3 regions of the Rhodococcus sp. CX genome follow, and region 3 is predicted to be linked to each of the others. Evidence: riboswitches for the same ligand, from Rfam matches in the RefSeq annotation. Region 3 holds a riboswitch; each other region holds the start of a gene.
The links. Region 3 has a riboswitch for S-adenosylmethionine ahead of I0Q12_RS24940 (hypothetical protein). Riboswitches for the same ligand answer to the same signal wherever they lie in the genome.
Positions count from the first base shown of each region.

Region 1: it holds a riboswitch for S-adenosylmethionine, as region 3 does, so the genes downstream of both, I0Q12_RS23630 (homoserine O-acetyltransferase) here and I0Q12_RS24940 (hypothetical protein) in region 3, are expected to answer to the same signal.
Region 2: it holds a riboswitch for S-adenosylmethionine, as region 3 does, so the genes downstream of both, I0Q12_RS07640 (aminotransferase class V-fold PLP-dependent enzyme) here and I0Q12_RS24940 (hypothetical protein) in region 3, are expected to answer to the same signal.

Region 1 is NZ_JADZGH010000214.1:24,318-26,577, forward strand. Features, by position in the region: gene I0Q12_RS23625 (DUF3017 domain-containing protein) at 1-198, shown strand, start outside; gene I0Q12_RS23630 (homoserine O-acetyltransferase) at 195-1,325, opposite strand; SAM riboswitch class IV at 1,459-1,576, opposite strand; gene I0Q12_RS23635 (NADP-dependent isocitrate dehydrogenase) at 1,835-2,260, shown strand, end outside.
Region 2 is NZ_JADZGH010000070.1:15,094-17,353, forward strand. Features, by position in the region: gene I0Q12_RS35085 (putative leader peptide) at 1-89, opposite strand, end outside; gene I0Q12_RS07640 (aminotransferase class V-fold PLP-dependent enzyme) at 135-1,448, opposite strand; SAM riboswitch class IV at 1,514-1,630, opposite strand; partial or broken gene I0Q12_RS32315 (AMP-binding protein) at 1,824-2,260, shown strand, end outside.
Region 3 is NZ_JADZGH010000224.1:38,373-40,632, reverse strand. Features, by position in the region: gene I0Q12_RS24945 (enoyl-CoA hydratase/isomerase family protein) at 1-765, shown strand, start outside; SAM riboswitch class IV at 821-933, shown strand; gene I0Q12_RS24940 (hypothetical protein) at 961-1,362, shown strand; gene I0Q12_RS24935 (SOS response-associated peptidase) at 1,426-2,142, opposite strand; gene I0Q12_RS24930 (DJ-1/PfpI family protein) at 2,250-2,260, shown strand, end outside.

The DNA.
Region 1 (2,260 bases), on a different contig from region 3:
GCGGACCGGTGGCGGCGCGGCGCGTTCGTGTTCGGCGGCGCCGTGATCCTCGCGGGTGTGCTGCGGTGGGCGCTGGCGCCCGAGCAGGTCGGGGTGCTGGCCGTGCGCGGCAAACGATTCGATGTCGCGGCGATGCTCCTGGTGGGAGGGGCGATCGTGGCGCTTGCCGTCTCGATCGACCCTCTCGGAACCGGTTAGCCGCGTTCGACCAGGTCCATCAGTTCGACCAGGAGCTTGGCGACGGCGTCGGCCTCGGTGAGGAATCCGTCGTGCCCGTCCCGCGATTCGAGGACCCGCAGACCGTCGCAGTTGGGCAGCCCGTCGGCGATCTCCTGCTGCAGCCGCAGCGGGTACAGCCGATCGGAGCTGACGCCCGCGACGATCGTCGGAACCGGGGAAGCGGCGAGCGCAGCCTGGACTCCGCCCCGTTTACGCCCGACGTCGTGGCGGTTCATGGCCTCGGTGAGGACGACGTAGGTGCCGGGGTCGAACCGCGACACCAGCTTGTCGGCCTGGTGTTCGAGGTAGCTCTGCACGGCGTACCGTCCGCCCTGCCACGGATCCTCGTCGGCCTGAGGCGAATTCGCGTAGCGGGAGTCGAGTTCTTCCTCGGTGCGGTAGGTCAGGTGCGCGATGCGGCGCGCGATGCCCAGTCCCGCGTCCGGGCGGCGTCCGGTGCCGTAGTAGTCGCCGCCCTGCCAGTCGGGGTCGCCGGTGATGACGGCCATCTGCGTGGTCTGGGTGCCGATCTGGTCGGCGGTGGCGCGGGCGCCCACGGCGAGGATCAGCGAGGCCCGGACCCGGTCCGGATGGGTCACGATCCACTCGAGCGTGCGCATGCCACCCATGGATCCGCCGGTGACGGCGGCGAGGGTCTCGATGCCGAGCGTGTCGAGCAGCGCGGCCTCGGCGGCGACCTGATCGCGGATGGTGATCTGCGGGAAGCGTGACCCCCACGGCTTGCCGTCCGGTGCGATGCTGCCCGGACCGGTGCTGCCGCGGCAGCCTCCGAGCACGTTGGACGCCACGACGCACCAGCGGTTGGTGTCGATGGGGGCGCCCGGCCCGACCATGCCGGTCCACCACCCGGGTGAGGGGTGATCCGGTCCGGCAGGTCCGGTGATGTGCGAATCCCCGGTGAGGGCGTGCTCGACCAGGACGACGTTGTCGCGGGCGGGGGAGAGGGCTCCCCAGCGCTGCACCGCGAGCGTGACGTTCGGGAGCGTCTCACCGTTCTCCAGCGACAGCGCGCCGATGTCGACCAGGCCGAGACGGCCGTCCTCGGGAGGAAGGTCGACGTATCGCCGTTCGGTGCCCGCCGTCAAGACGCTGCCGCCTCGACGACGACGGTGGGGGTGGCGGTGTTGGTCATCATGTCCTTCTGGGCGGGCGGCGGGTGGTCGGGTCGGATCTACGCGCGACAGCTCATGATCACAACTCTCATGGTCACTACCTCCCTGTACAGGCTTGCCGCCCGACCTGTGCGCCGAACGGCCCGGTCCTCACCCGGAGCACCCCACCCTGACCGGAGGGTTGCCGACCAGCAAGCCGGGGCTCGATGCTGGCACTCATGACCTGAACGGCAAGTTTAGCGGCTCGCTCCGTCGGGCCGGAAGCCGGGCCGTGCGCCCCGCTGACCAGCACAAAGTTACCGGCCGGTAGTGAAACCCGCGCTTTGCGCTGCCGACGAATAGCAGTACGCTTGTCTTGTTTGGCACGTGTTCCCGCGCGTGTGAACACGTCCATGCTCAGATCCCTGAGCAGTGAGAAGCCGTACTCACAAAGTGCGGTCGATTCGGGCCGAGGAAACGTCCTAGGAGGACACGAAGCGCACATGTCCAAGATCAAGGTTGAAGGCAAGGTCGTCGAACTCGACGGCGACGAGATGACCCGCATCATCTGGCAGTTCATCAAAGACAAGCTGATCCACCCTTACCTGGATGTCGATCTCGAGTACTACGACCTCGGAATCGAGCACCGCGACGCGACCGACGATCAGGTCACGATCGACGCGGCGAACGCCATCAAGAAGCACGGCGTCGGCGTCAAGTGCGCCACGATCACCCCGGACGAGGCGCGCGTCGAGGAATTCGGCCTCAAGAAGATGTGGCGCTCGCCCAACGGCACGATCCGAAACATCCTCGGCGGCACCATCTTCCGCGCCCCGATCATCATCTCCAACGTGCCCCGCCTGGTTCCGGGCTGGACCAAGCCGGTGATCGTCGGCCGTCACGCGTTCGGCGACCAGTACCGCGCCACC
Region 2 (2,260 bases), on a different contig from region 3:
CTCGTACACATGCCGGAAGCGGTACGGCACAGATCGACATGACGACGGCACCACTGTGCGACGACGTTCGATGCGGTCTGCGATGCCATGGGCAATACCCTACCGATCTTGTGGGAAATTGTCGATCGGGGTGATCAGACGCACTCCGACGCGCCCGCGCCCTCCGCCGCGAGACCCGGGCGGGTCTCCGGGGACGGGCCCCACAGGCCGTCGGTCTTCGCGTAGGTCCAGGACGGGCCGTGCTCGACGAGGCGACGCACGGCACCGACCAGACGCTCCACATCGGCGGACGAGCTGCCCAGGCCGAGGGAGGCACGCACCGCACCTCCGGCGCGGCCGACGCGGGCGAGCAGCGGATGCGCGCAGAAACGACCGTCGCGGACGCCGATGCCGTGCTCCGCTGACAGGTACGCCGCGACCTCGGCGGGTTCGTAGCCCGCGACCGTGAAGGTCACGATGCCGACGGACTCGCTCGAGTCCTCCCAGAGGCGCAGCAGTTCGACGCCATCGATTTCGCGCAGACCCTCGACCAGCAGACGGCTCAGTTCCTCTTCGTGGCGGGCGACGGCGTCGGCGTCGAAACCGGCGAGCGCTTCGCAGGCCGCCGCGATCGCGGCCGCGCCGAGCACGTTCGGCGAACCGGCCTCGTGGCGCGCCGGGGCGCAGGCCCAGTCGGTGTGGTCCAGGCGCACCTCGCGCACCGCGCCGCCACCGGCGAGGTAGGGCTCGGCCACATCGAGCCAGTCGCGACGGCCGACCAGGACGCCGGCACCGAACGGCGCGTACGTCTTGTGACCGGAGAACGCGAGGTAGTCGACGTCGGTCGCGGCGAGGTCGACGCGCCGGTGCGGGACCAACTGTGCGCCGTCGACGAGGATGCGGGCACCGCACTCGTGCGCGAGGTTCGCGAGTTCCTCGATGGGCAGCAGCTCACCGGTGACGTTCGAGGCTCCGGTGATCGCGAGCAGCGCGGCCGGCGCGCGGCGCAGTTCCGCGGCGAGTCGCTCGACCGTCCCGGCGACCGTGTCGGCGGCCTCGACGATGCGGGAGTTCTTCCACGGCAACAGGTTCGCGTGGTGCTCGATGTCGAGGAGCACGACGTCACCGGGCACGGCGGTCGCGAGCAGGTTCAGGGAATCGGTGGTGTTGCGGGTGAACACGACGACCTGGTCGTCGGCGGCGCCGACGAATCCGGAGACCACGGTCCGGCACTTCTCGTAGGCATCCGTGGTCACACGCGAGGCATAGCCGGCGCCGCGGTGAACGCTGGCGTAGAAGGGCAGCAGTTCGGCGATGCGGTCGGTGACGGCGGCCAGGGCCGGAGCGCTCGCGGCGTAGTCGAAGTTGGCGTAGGTGCAGGTACCGCCCTGGACGAGCGGAACCTGCAGGTCACAGCCGGAAACGCGAGCGATGGGGGCGATGCAGGTGGCGGTCGTTGCAGCAGTCATCAGTAATCCCTTGTCTGTCCAGGGACCCGTCGGTGATCGCCACGACGATGATGGATCGCCGGCGGAGTCCGCGCTTGCTGCGTCCGGTGTTGGAACCACAGCCTGGTCGTCACCCGGAGCACCCCACCGCGGAGGAGGGTTGCCGACCAGCGAGCCGGGGCTTGATGCTGGTACTCGTGACCTGCCGAAGAGGATGACAGCACGCCGCCGCTGTTGTCAAACCGAAACATTTCGCGTGCGGTCGACAGGCGAGAAGTCGATGGTCCGGAGCACAATCGGTCGAAGCGACCGCCCCGCCGGCAGGGAGTTCACCTGCCGTCCACCCGGTCGTGAGACAACCGGCCACACGCATCGACACCTAGAGAAGGACGCAGATTGTCTGTCCAGCCCAAGACGGATCCGGGTCGGCCGGCTCGAATACCGGACGAGTACCTGCGCTCCTCGTTCGCGCCTCCCGCGCGGACCCTCGTCGACATCCTGCGCAGCACCGCCGACGCCCATCCCGACGCCCCCGCGATCGACGACGGCAAGGTCATGCTCAGCTACGCGGAGCTGGCGGAGGAGATCGTCGCCGGCGCCTACCGACTGACCGACGCGGGCGTCGGCGCCGGCGACCGGGTCGGGGTGCGCATGCCGTCGGGCACGAAGGACCTGTACGTCACGATCCTGTCGGTGCTGGCCGCGGGCGCGGCGTACGTTCCGGTCGACGCGGACGATCCCGACGAACGAGCCGAGCTGGTGTTCGGGGAGGCGGGGGTCACCGCGATCGTCACCGAGAACGGGATCGGCCCCGGCACCGCACCTGCGGCCGC
Region 3 (2,260 bases):
GACGTCGCGCAGGACGATGACATCACGGTCGTGCTGCTGCGGGGCGCCGACGGTGTGTTCAGTACCGGGGCCGATATGAACAACGCATATGGGTGGTATGGCACGAAGGGTGAGTGGGACCGTTCGCAGAAGAGCCGGCCCAGCCAGCGGCGCCGTCTCACCGTCGACCGCAAGACATTCGGCTTCTACCACGAGTTCCTGGGCTATCCGAAGGTCACGGTGGGGGAGATCAGCGGTTACGCGCTCGGTGGTGGGTTCGAGATGGCACTGATGACCGACATCTCCGTGATCGCGCGGGACACCCGCATCGGGATGCCCGCGACCCGGTTCCTCGGCCCGGCACTGGGCAGCCTGCACATGTTCTTCCACCGGCTCGGACCGGTGCTCGCGCGCCGGCTGCTGCTGACCGGCGACATCGTCGACGCCGCGTCCGTCGAACACCTCGGCGTGTTCACCGAGACATGCGAGCCCGGTGCGGTCACCGCTCGCGCCCGGTACTGGGCGGAGAAGGCCGCGAAGATGCCCGCCGACGGCGTCGTCATCGCGAAGGAGGCGTTCCGGCTCGTCGAGCAGAGTCAGGCCTACCAGGGCGAGGAGGTCGCGAGCTATCTGTTCCACGCCTTCGGCACGAACCTGCAGTTCGGGCCTGGTGAGTTCAACTTCGTCAAGACGAGGGCCGAACACGGGACCAAGGAGGCATTCCGCCTGCGCGACGAGCACTTCCACGTCCCCGATCCCGGCGGCTCCGCCGCCGGTGTGCATTAGTGGCGGTTGGGGTCGCCACAAAACCACACCGAGGGGATGCGGTACAGTGACGGTGCTTCACGAGTTGCCGTCGCCAAGCCCCGACTGGACGGCACACCAACCCCACGCTCGCGGGTGGTTCGGGTGACGAAGCGGTCCGAGACCGACCGGCTCGGACAGGAGCGCCCCGTCCCGGGGCTTACCCGGAGGAACACGATGATCCTTGTCGCTCGTTCGATCGTCCGCACCGCCGTCACGTGCCGCTCGTACCACGACGGCCATCACGTCCATCACATCCGTGCTCGGCACGCCCTCGCGGACCGCGATCTCGCGGTGCACGTGCTCGTCGAGATCGTCGACGGAAAAACCGTGCAATTGTCCTGGGACGGAAACAGAGTCGAGTTCCAGCACCACGACGTCGACGCGATCGCCCAGGCTCTCGACCTCGGCGGTGACATCGGCGAATGGATCCCGCGATGGCGCGTGCTCGTTCTGCCCGGCCGGGAACCGGAGGACCGCACCGTGTTCACGCTGAGCGATTCGGAGCACTGGTCCGACTGCACCTCGCCGAAACCGGAGACGGGCCCTATCGGGCAGGTGCTGAATGCACTCGTGTGAGCGGGACCGGCGGAACTCGGTGTAGGAAAGGTGTTTCCGCCCGCCGACGGGATCGGGTCGCCGTCACGGGTTCACCGGAAGCAGTAGCTCCGGGGAGTTGTTGCGCGGATTGTTCACCGCGGTGCTCACCTCGTACGGGTGCAGATGCGGCTCCGGGATCGAGTTGAGCAGGGCTTCGACGTCGTCGCGATCGGTGAGGGTCGGGTCGAGCCACGGGTCGATGAACGACTCCGGCAGCAACACGGGGGAGCGGTCGTGGATGTGCCCGGCCGCGTCGGTCGCCGGTCGGGTGAGCACAGTGCACGTCCACAGCCACCTGTTCGGATCGTCCTCGGGTAGTTCCGGATTCGGCCACAATTCGTACAGGCCGGCCATCGCGAGCGGTTTGTCGGCGTGGAGGAAGAACGGGATCTTCTTGCCGTTCTCGTCCTTCAGCCACTCGAAGTAGCCGTCGGCCGGCAGAATGCAGCGCCGACGTGCCGCGGCCGCTTTGAACGCGGGTTTGCTCGTGACGGTCTCGGAGCGCGCGTTGATCATGCGGGAACCGATCTTCGGGTCCTTCGCCCAGAACGGAACCAGCCCCCACCTGATCGTGCTGTTGAGCTGCCGCACCGGCTCGGCGTCGGGTTCGTCGCGCGGGGCGCGTTCGAGCACGACGTTCACCCGCTGGGTGGGGGCGATGTTGTACGACGGGGGCAGTTCGTCACCGACCGTGGCTGCGGTTTCGTACGCCGCGATCAGGTCGTCGCGGGTGCTCGTGCTCGCATAGCGTCCACACATCGGTGCGCTCCTTCCCGTGGTTCGGCTCTCGTCCCATCCTGCCGGAACGGCGGACGATCGGTGGTGATGTCGTCCGGGGCACGCCGACGTCGTGCAAGACTCGGAAGGTGACCGGATC